DNA from 2 places in the Shinella oryzae genome. Region 1 is predicted to be linked to the other one. Evidence: predicted binding sites of a transcription regulator. Region 1 holds the regulator's gene; the other holds the start of a gene.

What was found. Region 1 encodes PhoB, which activates phosphate uptake and scavenging genes when phosphate is short. Its sites were predicted from a motif close to TGTCATNNANCTGTCAT; they were not measured.
Region 2: a site for PhoB is predicted at 5,781-5,797, ahead of K6301_RS07990 (UDP-2,3-diacylglucosamine diphosphatase). Genes of this name have one in related genera too.

What each region holds. Positions count from the first base shown of each region.
Region 1 is NZ_CP081987.1:147,224-156,489, forward strand. Features, by position in the region: gene K6301_RS00725 (PstS family phosphate ABC transporter substrate-binding protein) at 1-786, shown strand, start outside; gene pstC (phosphate ABC transporter permease subunit PstC) at 952-2,436, shown strand; gene pstA (phosphate ABC transporter permease PstA) at 2,433-3,752, shown strand; gene pstB (phosphate ABC transporter ATP-binding protein PstB) at 3,766-4,581, shown strand; gene phoU (phosphate signaling complex protein PhoU) at 4,686-5,414, shown strand; gene phoB (phosphate regulon transcriptional regulator PhoB) at 5,434-6,117, shown strand; gene K6301_RS00755 (GcrA family cell cycle regulator) at 6,237-6,776, opposite strand; gene K6301_RS00760 (aspartate aminotransferase family protein) at 7,201-8,391, shown strand; gene argF (ornithine carbamoyltransferase) at 8,421-9,266, shown strand, end outside.
Region 2 is NZ_CP081987.1:1,603,235-1,612,500, reverse strand. Features, by position in the region: gene bluB (5,6-dimethylbenzimidazole synthase) at 1-342, shown strand, start outside; gene K6301_RS08005 (DUF2865 domain-containing protein) at 335-1,423, opposite strand; gene K6301_RS08000 (ABC-F family ATP-binding cassette domain-containing protein) at 1,683-3,272, shown strand; gene K6301_RS07995 (NADP-dependent malic enzyme) at 3,330-5,642, opposite strand; gene K6301_RS07990 (UDP-2,3-diacylglucosamine diphosphatase) at 5,876-6,721, shown strand; gene K6301_RS07985 (MFS transporter) at 6,822-8,039, shown strand; gene dgcA (N-acetyl-D-Glu racemase DgcA) at 8,009-8,992, opposite strand; gene K6301_RS07975 (ABC transporter permease) at 9,121-9,266, shown strand, end outside.

The DNA of each region.
Region 1 (9,266 bases):
TCTTCGCGCCCGATCAAGGAAAGCGAAATCGAGGCCTGCAAGGCCGCTGGCGTCACGGAAATCCAGGAAGTGAAGATCGGCTACGACGGCATCGTCTTCGCAACCGACTCGGGCAATGCCGACCTGAAGCTGGTGCCGAAGGACCTTTATCTCGGCCTCGCCGCTGAAGTCGTCGTCGATGGCAAGCTCGTCGCCAACCCCTACAAGAAGTGGTCGGAAGTTAACAAGGACCTGCCGGACGCCGAAATCGCCGCCTATATCCCGGGCGAGAAGCACGGCACGCGCGAAGTCTTCGAAGAGAAGATCCTCGCTGCCGGCTGCAAGGAAGCCGGCGCGGTCGACGTCATCAAGGCTGCCGTGTCCGATGAGAAGGAACAGCATGCCAAGTGCGTCGCCGTTCGCAAGGATGGCCTGGCTGTCGACATCGACGGCGACTACACCGAAACGCTGGCCCGCATCGCTGCCAACAAGTCCGGCATCGGCGTGTTCGGCCTCTCCTTCTACGAAAACAACGCCGACAAGCTGAAGGTCGCCACCGTCAACGGTATCGTTCCCTCGACCGAGACGATCGCTTCCGGCGAATACCCGGTTTCGCGCCCGCTGTTCTTCTACGTCAAGAAGGCGCATCTCGGCGTCATCCCGGGCCTGAAGGAATATGTCGAGTTCTTCACGAGCGACGACATGATCGGCCCGGACTCTCCGCTGGCTGAATACGGCCTCGTCGCCGCTCCGGAAGCCGAGCGCGAAGAGATCCGCAAGGCCTTCGCCGACGGCAAGATCATGTAATGACCTTGGGTCGCCGCGGCGGTTTGCGCCGCGGCGACCTCTGGCTTTCGGGCGGGGACGCCCACGTCATGTTCTTCGGCCGGGAATGGGGCGCCCAGTCGAACGGTCGGGGCGGGCGATTTGGCACGCTCAGGGCGGATGATCTCGCCAGGAGACTTTCCTAAAATGAGTATTTCACTTCTCTTGCTCATCATCGCCGTGATCGGCGTGGCGGGCTATCTTTTCGGAAGCTGGCGCGCCAACGCGCTTGCCGGCGGCAAGCTTTCGAGCCTGCATTCCCGCCCGGGCTACTACGGTTCCTTCGTCGCCATCTGGTCGGTCCTGCCGGCTCTCGTCGTGATGCTGGTCTGGATTGTCGCAAGCCCGATCTACATCAGCTCGACGGTTCGCGGCGGCTTTCCCGAAGAGGTGAAGGCCACCTCCCAGGCCGAGCAGAACCTCGCCTACAACATGATCGGCGCCATCTCGCGCGGCCTGAACACGCTGTCGGCCGAAGAGCGCGAGGCGATGTTCGCCGACAGCGCGACCGCCCGCACCGTGCTGGCGGCCAAGGGTGTTCCGCTCGCCGCCGATCCCGCACCCTACATGCTGACATCGGCCGACGATCTCAACCGCATGACGAAGGCGAGCGGCACCTTCCTGTCGTTCCTCGTCATCGTCGCGGCGCTTGCCGGCGCCTTCGTCTCCTACCGCGCGATCGCACCGAAGTTCCGTGCCCGCAACCGCGTCGAAGGCGTGATGCTGGTCAGCCTCATCGCCGCCTCCTCCATCGCCATCCTGACGACGGTCGGCATTGTGGCCTCCATGGCGACGGAAGCCATCCATTTCTTCAACATGGTTCCGGCCTGGGAGTTCTTCTTCGGCACGACCTGGGATCCGCGCTTCGCCGCGGCGGGCGCCACGGCCTCCTCCGGCCAGTTCGGCCTGATCCCGCTGCTTGCCGGCACGCTCTATATCGGCTTCGTCGCCATGCTGGTCGCCGTGCCGGTCGGCCTCTTCGCCGCCATCTACATGTCGGAATATGCTTCGCGGACCGTGCGTTCCATTGCCAAGCCGCTTCTCGAAGTGCTCGCCGGCATCCCGACCATCGTCTACGGCTTCTTCGCCCTCATCACCGTCGGCCCGTTCCTGCGCGATATCTCAGCCCAGCTGAACGGCCTGGTCACCGGCAATTATGCAAGCTTCATCCAGGCGCAGAGCGTTCTGACGGCCGGCATCGTCATGGGCATCATGCTGATCCCCTACGTCTCGTCGCTGTCGGACGACATCATCACCGCCGTGCCGCGCGCCCTGCGTGACGGTTCGCTCGGTCTGGGCGCCACCCGCTCCGAGACCATCAAGCGGGTCATCATGCCGGCAGCGCTGCCGGGCATCGTCGGCGCTCTCCTCATGACCGCCTCGCGCGCCATCGGCGAAACCATGATCGTGGTACTCGCGGCCGGTGTCGCCGCCCGCATGCAGCTCAATCCCTTCGAGCCGATGACAACGGTGACGGTCAAGATCGTCAACCAGCTGACGGGCGACCTCGAATTCACCTCGCCGCAGACGCTGGTGGCCTTCGCGCTGGGCATCACGCTCTTCGTGATCACGCTCTGCCTCAACATCTACGCCCTCTACATCGTGCGCAAATACCGGGAGCAGTACGAATGAGCCAGGTCTCCACAAGCCCCGCCCTCGGCATCGCCACCAAGCCCGAACGCCGCGATATCGGCCTGCGTCGCCGTTACGCCGCCGAACGCCGCTTCCGCCTCTACGGCATGGCGGCAATCGCCTTCGGCCTGCTGTTCCTCTTCCTCCTGCTGTTTTCGGTCGTCTCCAAGGGCTACACCGCATTCCAGCAGACGATGATCACCATCCCGATCGAGTTCTCGGAGCAGATCATCGACAAGAACAACGAGCGCGCCACCAACCCGCAGAAGCTCGTGACCGCCAACTACCCTGTCGTTGCGCGCAATGCGCTCGCCAAGGTGCTCGGCGTCAGCGAGGACGACCGCGCCGGCCTGAAGGCCGTCAACGGCATGATTTCCGACAGCGTGCGCGTGCAGCTGCGCAACCTCGTGACCGCAGATCCGTCGATCATCGGCACGACGCAGACCGTGACCGTCCTGGCGCACGGCGATCTCGACTCCGCCTTCAAGGGCCAGATCGATCTCACCGTGCCGGAAACGAACCGCAAGGTCTCCGATAAGCAGGTCGGCTGGATGAACCAGCTTGCCGAGAGCGGCGCCCTTTCCAAGCACTTCAACACCGGCCTCTTCACCAACGGCGCATCGAGCCGTCCGGAGGCGGCAGGCGTGGGCGTGGCACTCATCGGCTCGCTCTACATGATGCTCATCGTGCTCGTCCTGTCGCTGCCGATCGGCGTTGCCGCCTCGATCTATCTTGAAGAGTTTGCCCCGAAGAACCGCTTCACGGATCTCATCGAGGTCAACATCAACAACCTCGCCGCCGTACCCTCCATCGTTTACGGTCTGCTCGGTCTCGCCGTCTTCATCAACTTTGCCGGCTTCCCGCGCTCGGCGGCCCTGGTGGGCGGTCTCGTGCTGACCCTCATGACGCTGCCGACGATCATCATCGCCACCCGCGCGGCGCTGAAGGCCGTGCCGCCATCGATCCGTTCGGCCGCGCTCGGGCTCGGTGCCTCCAAGATGCAGACCGTGTTCCATCACGTCCTGCCGCTCGCCATGCCCGGTATCCTCACCGGCACGATCATCGGCCTCGCCCATGCGCTCGGCGAAACCGCGCCGCTGCTCCTCATCGGCATGGTCGCCTTCGTCGCCGACGTTCCGGCAACGCCGATGGACCCGGCGACGGCGCTTCCGGTGCAGATCTACATGTGGGCGAACGAGGCCGAGCGCGCCTTCGTGGAACGCACGTCGGGAGCCATCATCGTGCTCCTCATCTTCCTCATTCTGATGAATGTCGGTGCGATCCTCCTGCGCCGCCGTTTCGAACGACGCTGGTAGAAGGACCGGTCATATGAACATGATGTCAGAAGCAGCAGTCGAGAAAGCCCTGGACAGACAAATGAACGACATTTCCTACAAGATGATCGGCAAGGACGTTTCGGTTTATTACGGCGAGAAGCGCGCCCTCTACGACGTCAACCTGAACGTCCGCGAAAACACCGTCACGGCGCTCATCGGCCCGTCCGGTTGCGGCAAGTCGACCTTCCTGCGCACGCTCAACCGCATGAACGACACGATCGACGGCTGCCGCGTCACCGGCCGCATCACGCTCGACAGCGACGATATCTACGATCCGAACATTGATGTCGTGGAACTGCGCGCCCGCGTCGGCATGGTCTTCCAGAAGCCGAACCCGTTCCCGAAGTCGATCTACGAGAACGTCGCCTATGGCCCGCGCATCCACGGCCTCGCCAAGGCGAAGGCCGATATGGACGCGATCGTCGAACAGAGCCTGCAGAAGGCCGGCCTGTGGAACGAGGTGAAGGATCGCCTGCACGAAGGCGGCACGGGCCTCTCCGGCGGCCAGCAGCAGCGCCTGTGCATCGCACGCGCCGTTGCCGTCAGCCCGGAAGTCATCCTGATGGACGAGCCCTGCTCTGCGCTCGACCCGATCGCCACCGCAAAGGTCGAGGAACTGATCCACGAGCTGCGCGCCAATTTCACGATCGTCATCGTGACGCATTCCATGCAGCAGGCGGCCCGCGTGTCGCAGCGCACCGCCATGTTCCACCTCGGCAACCTCGTCGAGGAGAACGATACCGACAAGATGTTCACCAACCCGGATGACCAGCGCACGCAGGACTACATCATGGGCCGCTTCGGCTGACGTTTTGGTCGCCTTAGCCCCAAGCAATTCCAGCAAAAGTGTGAAGCGGTTTTGCGTTCGGAATTGCGTCGAAAAAACACGTCTCGTGTATTAAGGACAGAACGATGTCATCGACCCATATCGTCTCGATCTACGATGAAGAACTGAAATACCTCTCCCGCCGCATTTCCGAGATGGGCGGCACGGCCGAGCAGATGGTGGCGGATTCCGTCCGCGCCCTCGTTTCCGCCGATGCGGCTCTGGCCCAGAAGGTCATTTCCGAGGATGTCATCCTCGACAATGCCGAGCGCCAGATCAACGAGAAGGCGATCGTCACCATCGCCAAGCGCCAGCCGATGGCGGCCGACCTGCGCGAAATCATGGGCACGATCCGCATCGCGGCCGAGCTGGAGCGCGTCGGCGACCTCGGCAAGAACACCGCCAAGCGTGTGATCGCCGTGCAGAGCTCGGGCATGCCGCGCAAGCTCGCGCGCGGTCTCGAGCATCTCGCCGAACTGGCGCTGATGCAGCTCAAGGAAGTGCTCGATGTCTTCGCCACCCGCTCGGTGGACAAGGCCAAGGCGATCCGCGAGCGCGACGACGAGATCGATGCGATCTACACCTCGCTGTTCCGCGAACTCCTGACCTACATGATGGAAGACCCGCGCAACATCACGCCCTGCACCCATCTCCTGTTCTGCGCCAAGAACATCGAGCGCATCGGCGACCATGCGACCAACATCGCCGAGACCATCTACTACATGGCGACGGGCTCCCAGCCCGAGGGCGAGCGCCCCAAGGACGACACCTCGACATCCGTCGTCACGGCGGATGTCTCCGAAGCTTCCGAATAAACTGGATAGGGTTCGCTACATGGTGCCCAGAATAGCCGTCGTGGAAGATGAGGAGGCGCTGAGCGTGCTCCTGCGTTACAATCTCGAGGCGGAAGGTTTCGAGGTGGATACGATCCTGTCCGGCGACGAGGCGGAGATGCGCTTGCAGGAGCGCATGCCCGATCTTCTCATTCTCGACTGGATGCTGCCCGGCGTTTCCGGCATCGAGCTGTGCCGGCGCCTGCGCCAGCGTCCGGAAACCGAGCGCCTTCCGATCATCATGCTGACGGCGCGCGGCGAGGAGAGCGAACGCGTGCGCGGCCTCGCCACCGGTGCGGATGACTATGTGGTCAAGCCCTTCTCCACGCCGGAACTCGTCGCCCGCGTGCGGGCCATGCTGCGCCGTGCCAAGCCGGAAGTGGTCTCCACGGTGCTGCGCTGCGGCGATATCGAACTCGACCGCGAGACGCACCGCGTTCACCGCCGCACGCGCGAAGTGCGCTTGGGCCCGACGGAATTCCGCCTCCTGGAATTCCTGATGACCTCGCCCGGCCGCGTCTTCTCGCGTTCGCAGCTTCTCGACGGTGTCTGGGGGCATGACATCTATGTCGACGAGCGTACCGTCGATGTGCATGTCGGACGCCTGCGCAAGGCGCTCAACTTCGCCAACATGCAGGATGTCATCCGCACGGTGCGCGGCGCCGGCTACTCGCTGGAAACCTGAGCGAACACAATTCCTCCCAAGGACGGAAATGGGCCCTTCGGGGCCTGTTTGCGTTCCGGTGGGCCGCACAAACAAAAACGGAGCCTTTCGGCCCCGTTTCTATTCTTCCGTCGCCGATCTTACCGTGCCCGGCGGCGCTCGGCCGAAGGCTGGTAGGCGAGGCGCTGGTGGTAGGTGCAATAGGGCGAGTTGTCAGGGGACTCGCAGCCGCAGAAATGGAAGTCGTCGTTCAGCGGGTCGCCGATCGGCCACTTGCAGGTGCGCTCGGTAAGCTGCGTCAGCTCCAGCTTGCGCGACATCGGCACCACGACGTTCTTGCCGCTGATCACGACGGGCAGGTTCTCGGCCTGAGCATCGAAATCGGTGTCGATCTCATCCTTGGCAAGGGCGTTGCCCACCGGCCGGCTGACCGGACGGGGCGCGTTGGCCGGACGTGCGGTAAAGTTCGAGGGGCGCGGGGTGGTCTGCGCCGGGCGCTTCGGGCGGGCCGAAGCGGGCGTGCCGCCGGCCTTGGCGCGACCCGGCAGGTTGAGCCGGTGCACCTTGCCGATCACGGCGTTGCGGCTCACGCCGCCGAGCTGTGCCGCGATCTGGCTGGCACTGAGGCCCTCGCTCCAGAGCTTCTTGAGTTTCTCGACCCGCTCGTCTGTCCAGTTCATGCTCTCGTCTCCGTTCGGCGCTCGCTGTGCGGGAATCCCTCATCGCGCCACGAACGAATCCGTAGCCTGAGCGCCCTAACTCTGGTGGTGACTAGTTCCGCCGCATGCAGTCTAGTAATTGACCCTTAACCTAGAGTTCGGGGGACTCTGTGACAAGAGTCGGGGGAATCGGGGCGAATCGATTTCAGAGTTTTCCCCAACTTGCTGGTAGGGTGTGACTCGATAGCGACACTGTCCATGCATGCTGCGAATCCTCACCTTGCGGGAGGTTCAGTGCGATTTGGAGCTATGCATTTTATTGACATCACGGACTGAAATGCCGATAGTGCAGCATGCCGCCGAAAGGCGGCTTTTGATTTTTCTGGCAACCGGAAAGTCAAGCCCCCGAATTTCTTTTCCGCATCCCTTTTGGAGGATACGCGCCATGGCCGATGCCGCGCCGCTCTATGAAACCTATATGCGTGCGCCGCTCCGGTTCACGCACGGGGAGGGCGTCTGGCTGATCGACGAGAACGGCGAGCGATATCTCGATTTCGCCGCCGGCGTGGCCGTCAGTTCGCTTGGCCACGGCCATCCCCATCTCGTTTCCGCGCTGAAGGAGCAGGCCGACAAGGTCTGGCACCTCTCCAATCTCTATGAGGTTGCGGGCCAGGAAAGCCTCGGCCGCCGGCTGACGGACGCGACCTTCGCCGAAAAGGTGTTCTTCACCAATTCGGGTGCGGAAGCGCTGGAATGCGCGATCAAGACCGCGCGCCGCTATCATTTCTCCAAGGGGCATCCCGGCAAGTTCCACATCATCACCTTCGAAGGCGCGTTCCATGGCCGCACGATCGCGACCATCGCCGCCGGCGGACAGGAAAAGTACATCGAGGGCTTCGGCCCCAAGGCCCCGGGCTTCCTCAAGGTTCCCTTCGGCGACATCGCCGCCGTCAAGGACGCGATCACCGAGGAAACCGCGGCGATCCTGATCGAGCCCGTCCAGGGCGAGGGCGGCCTCAGGCCGGTGCCGAAGGAATTCATGCAGGAGCTGCGCCAGCTCTGCGACGAATACGGCCTGCTGCTCATCCTCGACGAGGTGCAGACCGGCGTCGGCCGCACGGGCCGCTTCTTCGCCTATGAGCATTCGGGCGTCGCACCCGACATCATGGCGATCGCCAAGGGTATCGGCGGCGGCTTTCCGCTCGGTGCGTGCCTGGCAACGGCCGAGGCGGCATCCGGCATGGTGGCCGGCACGCACGGCTCGACCTATGGCGGCAATCCGCTCGCCATGGCCGTCGGCAACGCCGTGCTCGACGTGGTGCTCGCCGATGGTTTCCTGGAGCATGTGCGCGATGTCGCGCTGGTCTTCCGCCAGGGCCTCGCGGCGCTGCAGGACCGCTTCCCCGACATCATCGAGGACGTGCGCGGCGAGGGCCTGATGCTCGGCATCAAGGCGCGCATTCCGGTCGCCGATCTCCTGAAGGCGGTTCGCGCCGAAAGGCTGCTTGCCGTGCCGGCGGGCGACAATGTGCTGCGTCTTCTGCCGCCGCTGATCACCACGGCGGAAGATGCACGCGAAGGGCTCGCCCGCATCGAGCGGGCCGCCGAAAAGCTGAGCGCCGCCAAGGCCGCCTGAGCGCATAAGGGACTGGGACAGGACACATCATGGCCAAGCATTTTCTCGATCTTTCCGCCGTTTCGGAAGGCGATCTCCGCGTCATCATGGACGATGCGCATGCGCGAAAGGCCGCTAACAAGGCCGGCACCGAAGCCAAGCCGCTGGCCGGCAAGATGCTGGCGATGATCTTCGAGAAACCGTCCACCCGCACCCGCGTTTCGTTCGATGTCGGCATGCGCCAGCTCGGCGGCGAGACGCTGTTCCTGTCGGGCACGGAAATGCAGCTCGGCCGCGCCGAAACCATCGGCGATACGGCCAAGGTCCTGTCGCGCTATGTCGACGCGATCATGATCCGCACGACCGACCATGCGCGCCTGCTGGAGCTGGCCGAGCACGCCACGGTTCCGGTCATCAACGCGCTGACGGATCTCACCCACCCCTGCCAGATCATGGCCGATATCATGACCTTCGAGGAGCATCGCGGCTCCACCAAAGGCAAGACCTTCACCTGGACGGGAGACGGCAACAACGTGCTGCACTCCTTCGTCGAGGGCTCGGCGCGTTTCGGCTACACCATGAAGATGGCCGTGCCGATGGGCTCCGAGCCTGATGACAAGATCCTCAACTGGGCGCGTGACAACGGCGGCAACATCCTGCTCGGGCACGATGCCGAGGCGATGGTCGACGGCGCCGATCTCGTCGTCACCGATACCTGGGTCTCGATGAACCAGGAGCACCGCGCCCGCGGTCACAACATCTTCCAGCCCTATCAGGTCAACCCGCAGCTCATGGCGCGCGCCGGCAAGGACGCGCTCTTCATGCACTGCCTGCCCGCCCATCGCGGCGAGGAAGTCACCGACGAGGTCATCGACGGCCCGCAGTCCGTGGTCTTC
Region 2 (9,266 bases), 1.5 Mb from region 1:
CTGTCTATCTGCGTGACCTGCGATCCGACACGGGCAGGGTCCGTCGTGCTGGGGCGAACGCACAATCCGCGCATGGATGTCTATTCCACCGTCTGTGCCGTGCAGAACCTCTGGCTTGCGGCGCGGGCGGAAGGGGTGGGCGTCGGCTGGGTCAGCATCTTCCACGACAGCGATATCCGCGCCATCCTCGGCATTCCTGACCATATCGAGATCGTCGCCTGGCTGTGCGTCGGTTTCGTCGACCAGCTCTATGGCGAACCGGAGCTGGCCGTGAAGGGCTGGCGGCAGCGCCTGCCGCTGGAGGAACTGGTCTTCGAGGAGCGCTGGCCGGACGTCAGTTGACGTCGGCATCGGCCGGACGGCCGAGGTCGATCGCGGATTCGTTTTCCGGCAGGAAGGCCGGGCCGACCGTGCGCACCTTGTGCTTGGACGGATCGTACTCACGCTCGGCGGCCTTGACCGGAACCTTTGCCTCTTCCTTGCGGGGCAGCGCGTGGATCGTGGTCACGGAGCCGGCCCCGCCATCGGGCGCCGTTTCCGTCGTCGTCTCCCCGCGGGCCGCCTTTTCGCGCTTGATCATCTCCTGATAGTAGGCCGTAAGGTTGCAGCCGCAGGCGCCGGGCTTGGAGAGATCGCGCGTGCGGTAGGCGAAGGCGTTCTGCAATTCGACATAGGCGCGGCCGGTGACCGTGGAGGTCATCTGCTCGGTTTCCTGCCCGCGGCCCATCGCCTGGTAGAACAGTTCCGTCTCGGTCTGCGGGCACATCATGGCGCAGACCTGCTGGTCGCGGCGGAAATCCATCGGCGAAGCGTTGGAGGAGATCGGGAAGAAGCCGCCGTCGCAGGTGCGCACACAGACGGTGCGCAGGTTCCCGTGGCCGGCATTGCCGCCCAGCGAGCGCAATTGCAGCCGGTCGCTGCCTTCGGGCGTCGTTCCCAGCGGCAGGGTGCGCGTGTCGTCGAGCGAGCGCAGGCGCTCGGTCGCGGCAACCGGCGTCACCTTCGCGTCGTTGCAGCCCTCGGCCTCAAGCCTGGAGAGCAACTGGTTGCGCCTGGCTTTCGACGTGCCGCCACCCGACAGGTCGCGCCGCTTGCTGTCGAGGATCTGGAGGTTCTGCTCCATCTTGCCGATGACGGTGGCGAGCGTGGCGCAGGCATCGGCATTGGCGCCGCCGATCACGATGATGCTGCCGCCGGAGCAGCGCAGGCGGCGCTGGTCGCTTTTGGCCTGCCGCAGCTGGATGTTCTGGCGGGCGATGGCGGAAGCGTATTTGCGCGCGTTCGCGGTATCGACCACGACCTTGGGCAGGCTCGCCAATTCCGTTTTCAGGCGCTGGCACACGTCGGCCAGCGCCGTGCCGCCGGATAAAAGAAGCGACAGGCCGGTTGCGACGGCAAACAGGAAGCGACTGCGTCCCTTCACGGTATCGATCCCTATCGATCTTCGAGCATGTCGAAACGGCCGGCGAAAACCGGCTTTCGTTCACTTATCATAGGGCGCGCCGGGGCAAGTGCAACGCCGACAGGCATTCGTGATTAACGGCCTCGATACCCGCCTGCCTTGCAACCGCCTTGGTCAGCCCCTAGATTGCGGCCATGGTCAATACCGACCGGATGGTGCTTCATGGATTTCAACCCGACCGCAAATCGACTTCGTTTTGTCATCGGGGATATCCGCATCCATGCCGCATTCCATCACGCTTTCCAAAATCTCGTGGTCCACGCCTGACGGGCACACGCTTCTTTCCGATCTCGACCTGACCTTCGGCGCCGCACGCACCGGCCTTGTCGGCCGCAATGGCGTCGGCAAGACGACGCTGCTCAGGCTCGTCACGGGCGAACTTATTCCGCGATCGGGGGCCATCACCGTCGACGGTACGCTAGGCGTGCTGCGCCAGACCGTGCAGATCACCGCTGGAGAGACAGTCGCCGATCTTTTCGGCATTGCCGACATGCTCGACCTCATCGCCCGCGCGGAACGCGGCGCGGCGGACGCCGACGCGCTTGCCGATGCCGACTGGACCGTGGAGGCGCGGTTTTCAGCTGCGCTCGCGCGTGTCGGGCTTCAGGCGGGCTCGGATACCCCGCTGTCGGCCTTGTCGGGCGGGCAACGCACGCGGGCAGCCCTTGCGGCGCTGGTGTTCCAGGAGCCGGATTTCCTGCTGCTCGACGAGCCGACCAACAATCTCGACCGTGAGGGCCGGCAGGCGGTGCTCGACCTGCTTGCCGGCTGGCGGGCCGGCGCGGTGGTCGTCAGCCACGACCGCGAATTGCTGGAGACGATGGACGTCATCGTCGAACTGACGACACTGGGTGCTAGCAGCTATGGCGGAAACTGGAGCGCCTACCGGCAGCGCAAGGCGCTCGAACTGGCCGCGGCCCATCGCGATCTCGCCGATGCGGAAAAGCATGCGGGTGAGGTGGCGCGCACCATGCAGGTCATTGCCGAGCGCCACGCCCGCAAGGAAAGCGCGGGCCGCCGCAAGCGCGCGCGGGGGGATATCCCGCGCATAATTCTCGGTGCCATGAAGGAGCGCAGCGAGCTCACGGGCGGTGCGAATGCGCGGCTTGCCGAGGGCCGGCAGGCGGAGGCGGGCGACGCCGTCGCCAAGGCCCGCGCGCGTATCGAAGTGCTCCAGCCCCTGACGGTCAACGTGCCGCCGACGCGCCTGCCGGCAAGCCGGGTGGTCCTGCGCATGGAGGATGTCGCGGCGGGTTACCGGCCGGAGCAACCGGTTATCCGCGGTTTCTCCCTCGTCGTCACGGGCCCGGAGCGCATCGCCATCACCGGTCCGAACGGTTCGGGAAAGACCACGCTCCTGTCGCTGCTGACGGGCGACCTGCAACCGGAGAGGGGCAGCGTGCGCCTCTTCACCGATCTTGCCATGCTCGACCAGCGGGTGAGCCTGCTCGACCCGGCCCTGTCGATCCGCGACAATTTCCGGCGGATCAATCCCGGTGCGGACGAGAATGCCTGCCGGGCCGCCCTGGCGCGCTTCATGTTCCGGGCGGATGCGGCCTTGCAGGTGGCGGGCAGCCTCAGCGGCGGGCAATTGCTGCGGGCTGGTCTCGCCTGCGTGCTGGGCGCCGGGCAGCCGCCGGCCCTGCTTGTGCTGGACGAGCCGACGAACCATCTGGATATCGATTCCATCGAGGCGGTGGAGGCGGGCCTGCGGGCCTATGACGGCGCGCTCGTCGTCGTCAGCCACGACGCGGCGTTTCTGGAAGCGATCGGCATCACGCGCAGGATCAGCCTTTCGGGTCCTTCCTGACGAAAACGGCCGCCGGGTTTGCCGGCGGCCGTCCGTCTCGATAGGCCGCCTGCGGCATCAATCCGGGTAGGAGGCTTCCACCACGGCAAGTGCCGCCATGTTGACGACGCCGCGCGAGGTGGCCGACGGCGACAGGATATGGGCAGGCAGGGCGGCGCCGAGCAGGATCGGGCCGACATGCAGGCTGTCCGTCATGGTCTTGACGACGCCCATCGTGATGTTGGCGGCGTCGAGGTTCGGGAAGACCAGGAGGTTGGCTTCGCCTGATAGCGTCGAGTTCGGCATGACGCGCTGGCGCAGCGTTTCGGAAATCGCGGCATCGCCGTGCATTTCGCCGTCGGCTTCCAGCGTCGGGTCGATCTCGCGCACGATATCCATCGCGCGGCGCATCTTGTAGGCGCTGTCGGAATCGCGCGAGCCGAAGTTCGAGTGCGAGACGAGGGCGGCACGCGGCGTGATGCCGAAACGGCGGATTTCCTTGGCCGCCATCACCGTCATTTCCGCAACTTCCTCTGCCGTCGGATTGAAGGTGACATAGGTGTCGGTGAAGAAAGTCGCGCCGCGCTGGGAGATCAGCAGGCTGAGGCCGGAGAAGTCCAGCACGCCCGGCTTCTTGCCGATGATCTGGCTGACATCGCGCAGGTGCTTGGCATAGCGCCCTTCGACGCCGCAGATCAGCGCGTCGGCCTCGCCGCGCTTGACGGCCAGCGCACCGATGACGGTCTGGTTGGTGCGCACGATGGTACGTGCGGCTTCCGGGATGACGCCCTTGCGGCCGACGATGCGGAAATAATCGTCGACATAGTCGCGGTAGCGCGGATCGTCTTCCGGGTTGATGACCTCGAAATCGCTGTCGGGGCGAATGCGCAGGCCATAGCGCTTGAGGCGCGTCTCGATGATCTGCGGGCGGCCGATGAGGATGGGCTTGGCGATTTCCTCTTCCAGCAGCACCTGGGCTGCGCGCAGCACGCGCTCGTCCTCGCCTTCGGCGAAGATCACGCGCTTCTTCTCGGCATTCTTCGCCGCCGCGAAGATCGGCTTCATGATGAAGCCCGAGCGCCAGACGAAGCGGTTCAGCTGGTCGAGATAGGCGTCGAAATCGGCAATCGGGCGCATGGCCACGCCGGTTTCGGCGGCCGCGCGCGCGACGGCCGGCGCAATCCGCAGGATGAGCCGCTGGTCGAAGGGCGAGGGGATGAGGTAGTTCGGGCCGAAGACGGGCGTTTCGCCGGAATAGGCGCGGGCGGCGACGTCGGACACCTCTTCGCGGGCGAGCGCTGCGATGGCGCGCACGGCGGCCATCTTCATTTCCTCGTTGATCGTGCGCGCGCCGCAATCGAGCGCGCCGCGGAAGATGTAGGGGAAGCAGATGACGTTGTTGACCTGGTTCGGGAAGTCCGAACGGCCGGTGCAGATCATCGCGTCCGGGCGGGCGGCGCGCGCCTCTTCGGGCATGATTTCCGGCGTGGGATTGGCGAGCGCCATGATCAGCGGCTTTTCGGCCATGCGCACGAGCAATTCGGGCTTCAGCACGCCAGCGGCGGAAAGACCGAGGAAGACATCGGCACCGTCGATGGTTTCGGCGAGCACCCGCTTGTCGGTTTCCTGCGCGTAGACGGCCTTCCACTGGTCCATCAGCGCTTCGCGGCCCCTGTAGACGAGGCCTTCGATGTCGTGGACCCAGATGTTTTCGACCTTGGCGCCGAGCACGACGAGCTGGTTGAGGCAGGCAAGCGCGGCAGCACCCGCCCCGGAGGCTACGATCTTGGCGTCGGCGAGCGATTTTCCGGCAAGCTCAAGGCCGTTCAGGACGGCGGCCGCAACGATGATGGCCGTGCCGTGCTGGTCGTCGTGGAAGACGGGGATATCCATCTTCTCGCGCAACTGGCGCTCGACCTCGAAGCATTCGGGCGCCTTGATGTCCTCGAGGTTGATGCCGCCGAAGGTCGGCTCGAGAGCGGAGATGACATCGACCATCTGCTCGACGGTCGGGGCGTCGATCTCGATGTCGAAGACGTCCACGCCGGCGAATTTCTTGAAGAGGACGGCCTTGCCTTCCATGACGGGCTTAGAGGCGAGCGGTCCGATATTGCCGAGGCCGAGGACGGCCGTACCGTTGGACACCACGGCGACGAGATTGGAGCGCGCCGTGTAATCGGCGGCCGTGCTCGGATCGTCGCGGATGGCAAGACAGGGCGCGGCGACGCCCGGCGAATAGGCGAGCGCGAGGTCGCGCTGGTTGCCGAGCGGCTTGGTGGCGGTGATCTCGAGCTTTCCGGGACGGGGATAACGGTGGAAGAAAAGCGCCTGCTGGTCGATGTCTCCGCTTGCGGGGCCGTTCTGCGTCCGCGGTTTGTCACCGGTGCTCATGATACTCCTGCCATATTCTGTTTTCGTTGCGGCCTTCGTGGCACAAAACCGCCGCGACGTGAAGTTTAACGGGTGTACCATAAAGCCGCATTCAACAGCCGGTGCAATGCCTATTTGCCTTTCGAAAATGCATAGCTGTGTCATCAATCTGAAATAGGACTCTGGTTTTCAGGAGACCGAGAGCCGCCCGTCATGACGATGATCGCGGTGGCCGGCCACCCGGAGACGAACGCATGACCGTGACCCCTGCCGACCCCGACGTCCGCCACTTCCGCACGCTCTTCATCTCGGATGTGCATCTGGGATCGAAGGCCGCCAAGGCCGATTTCCTTCTGGACTTCCTGCGGCACCACGAGGCCGAGACCATTGTGCTGGTCGGCGACATCGTCGATGGCTGGCGGCTGAAGCGCAACTGGTACTGGCCGCAGGCCTTCAACGACGTCACGCAGAAGATCCTGCGCAAGGCGCGCAAGGGCACGCGCATCGTCTATATCCCCGGCAATCACGACGAGTTCCTGCGCGATTTCCCCGGCACGCATTTCGGCGGTGTCGAGGTGGCCGAGCGCATGATCCACGAAGGCGCGGACGGCAGGCGCTATCTGGTGCTGCACGGCGACCAGTTCGACGTGGTCGTGCGCCATGCCCGCGTCGTCGCCTATCTCGGCGACTGGGCCTATGACGCGGCCATCGCCATCAATGTGGTCTTCGCCGCCATCCGGCGCCGGCTCGGCCTGCCGTACTGGTCGTTCTCGTCCTGGGCGAAGCAACAGGTCAAGTCGGCCGTCAACTTCATCGGCGAGTTCCAGAAGGTCGTGGTCGAGGAGGCGCGCCGCAACAATGCCGACGGCGTCATCTGCGGCCATATCCACCATGCCGTCATCACCGAAATCGACGGCATCCGCTATATCAACAGCGGCGACTGGGTGGAAAGCTGCACGGCGATCGCCGAACACCATGACGGCGAGATGGAGCTGATCACCTGGCAGACGATGGCCTCGCGGCCCGCCGCCGTGCTCGCCGTATCGCACCAGATGCCGGCCATCGAGACGCGCGAACGGGTTGGCGCGGAGGCCGCCTGAGGCGGCTTCCCGGCAGGCGCCGACGCCTGAAAAATCCCGGATTGGCCTGCGCGCTGCGGCATGATAGAGCGGCAAGCGTTTCAATGCAGGTTTCCCGCCAATGACGCCCCCTTCCGGGTTCAGAGTTACCACCGGCGCGCCGCCGTTCTTCGCCGTGCGGATCGCGCTTGTCTTCTGCGCGCCGATGATGGTCAACGGCATTGCGCTCCCGTTTTTCCCGGTCTGGCTGGAAACGCTGTCGCTTACCGATTTCCAGATTGGCATCGTGCTTGCCGTGCCGCTATTCGTGCGGGTCTTCACCGCGCCGGTCGCGGGCGTCATCGCCGACCGGATCGGCGAGCGCTCGGTCGTGCTCCTGTGGTCGGGGCTGCTCTCGCTTTTGACGGCCGTGGCACTGTTTGCGACCGGCTCGTTCTGGCCGATCCTGCTGCTCTACACGCTGCAGGGCGCGGTCTATTCGCCCTATGTGCCGATCACCGAGGCGATCATGCTGTCGGGCGTGCGGCGCTGGAACTTCGATTATGGCCGCATGCGCCTATGGGGTTCGCTCGCCTTCATTGTTGCCACAATGGTCGGCGGCTGGCTTGCCGGGCTCTATGGCGGCGCCATGGTGCTGCCCGCGATGGCGGCGGCTTTCGTGCTGACCGTCGTGGGCGCGATCATCGCGCCGAAGATCGGCAAGCCGCGCCGGCCGTCACCGATCGCCGCCATAGCGACCATGCCGACGAAGAGCACGCTGCGCCAAAGCGACGTGCAACTGATGCTGATCGGCGTTTCCCTCGTCAACGCCAGCCACGCCATGCTGTTCGCCTTCTCGGCGATCTACTGGCAGAAGATGGGCTTTAGCGGCGTCGATGTCGGCATCCTCTGGAGCGCGGGAGTGCTGGCGGAGGTGGTGTTCTTCCTGCTCGCCGTCCAGCTCAGGCGGCGCTTCAATCTCTGGTCGATGATGATCGTCGGTGCGTCGGTGGCCGTCGTGCGCTGGATCGTCTTTCCGATGGAGATGTCGTTTGCCGGCTATTTCGCGCTGCAATGCCTGCATGCCTTCACCTATGCGCTCATCCACATGAGTGCGCAAAGCCGGCTCGTGCAGCGGGTGGCGGAAGAGCAGGAGGCGGCGGCGCAGGGGCTGTACTTCTTCTACACCGGCATCTTCACGGCACTGGCGACCTTCGTCTCGGGCTATGCCTTCAGCTGGTATGGCGTTCAGGGCTTCTACCTGATGTCGCTGGTCGCCGCAGCCGGTCTCATCTGCGTCGTGGCAGGCCGGTTGCTCGCGCCATCGGCTCAGCCCCAGAGTGCCGGCTCCGGCGGATAGACGTCGGAGCCTTCGTAGCGCAGGGCCGGCTCCCGGTCGCGCGCCAGAAGCAGCGGGCCGTCGAGATCGACGAAGTCGGCGCCTTGCGCCAGAAGCACGGCCGGCGCCATGCCGAGCGACGTGCCGACCATGCATCCCACCATGATCTTCAGGCCGTGGGACCGTGCCGCCTGGCGAAGCGCCAGCGCTTCCGTCAGCCCGCCGGCCTTGTCGAGCTTGATGTTGATGGCGTCGTAGCGGTCGGCGAGGCCGGCGACATCGCGCGTGCGATGCACGCTCTCGTCGGCGCAGACGATGACGGAGCGCGCCATGCCGCGCAGCGCCGAATCGTTGTCCGCCGGCAGCGGCTGTTCGACCAGCGTGATGCGGGCCTGCGCGCAGAGGGCGAAGTGATGGGCGAGATTGTCCGGCGTCCAGCCCTCGTTGGCATCGAGGATGATGGCGCTGTCGGGTGCGCCCGCGCGCACGGCGCGGATACGGGCTTCATCGTCAGCCGTTCCGACCTTCACCTTGAGCAGGGGACGCCAGGCATGTTCGGCGGCCTGCCGCTGCATGGTGTCGGGTTCCCCGAGCGAAAGCGTGTAGGCCGTGACCAGTTTCTGCGGCGCCGTCGTATCCAGCACCTGCCATGTGGGTACGCCGGACAGCTTGGCCTCCAGGTCCCAAAGGGCGCAGTCCAGCGCATTGCGCGCCGCACCCGCCGGCATGAGGCGGGCAAGCTCCTCGCGGCCGACGCCGTCCTCGATGGCGCCGCGCATCTCCTCGATAGCGGCAAGCACACCCGGCACCGATTCGCCGTAGCGCGCATAGGGCACGCATTCGCCGCGGCCGAGGGCACCCGAGGCGCCAATCGTGCAGGTCACCACCTCCGCCGTCGTCTTGGCGCCACGCGAAATGGTGAAAGCGCCGGCAATCGGGAAGCTCTCGGCGGCGGCGAGAAGTGTTCTGTGCATCGGATCGGCTCTCCCGGTATTGAAAAATGCGCAAGGCGACGGGCTTTTGCCCCTTCGTTCGGTGACAGACGATGCGCGAGTCGATAAGACAGGGCATGTTGTCCCACGCACGGGAAGATGCAAGACACTTGGCCACGAACACCGATACCCTCGCAGAGATAAAGACCGAGAGCCTGACGGGTGGAGACGGCGAGATCTGGCGTCTCTCCGGCCGCTGGATCAACACGACGGCGGTCGCCGCCTCCAAACAGCTCGACGGCATGAAGGGCGGCAC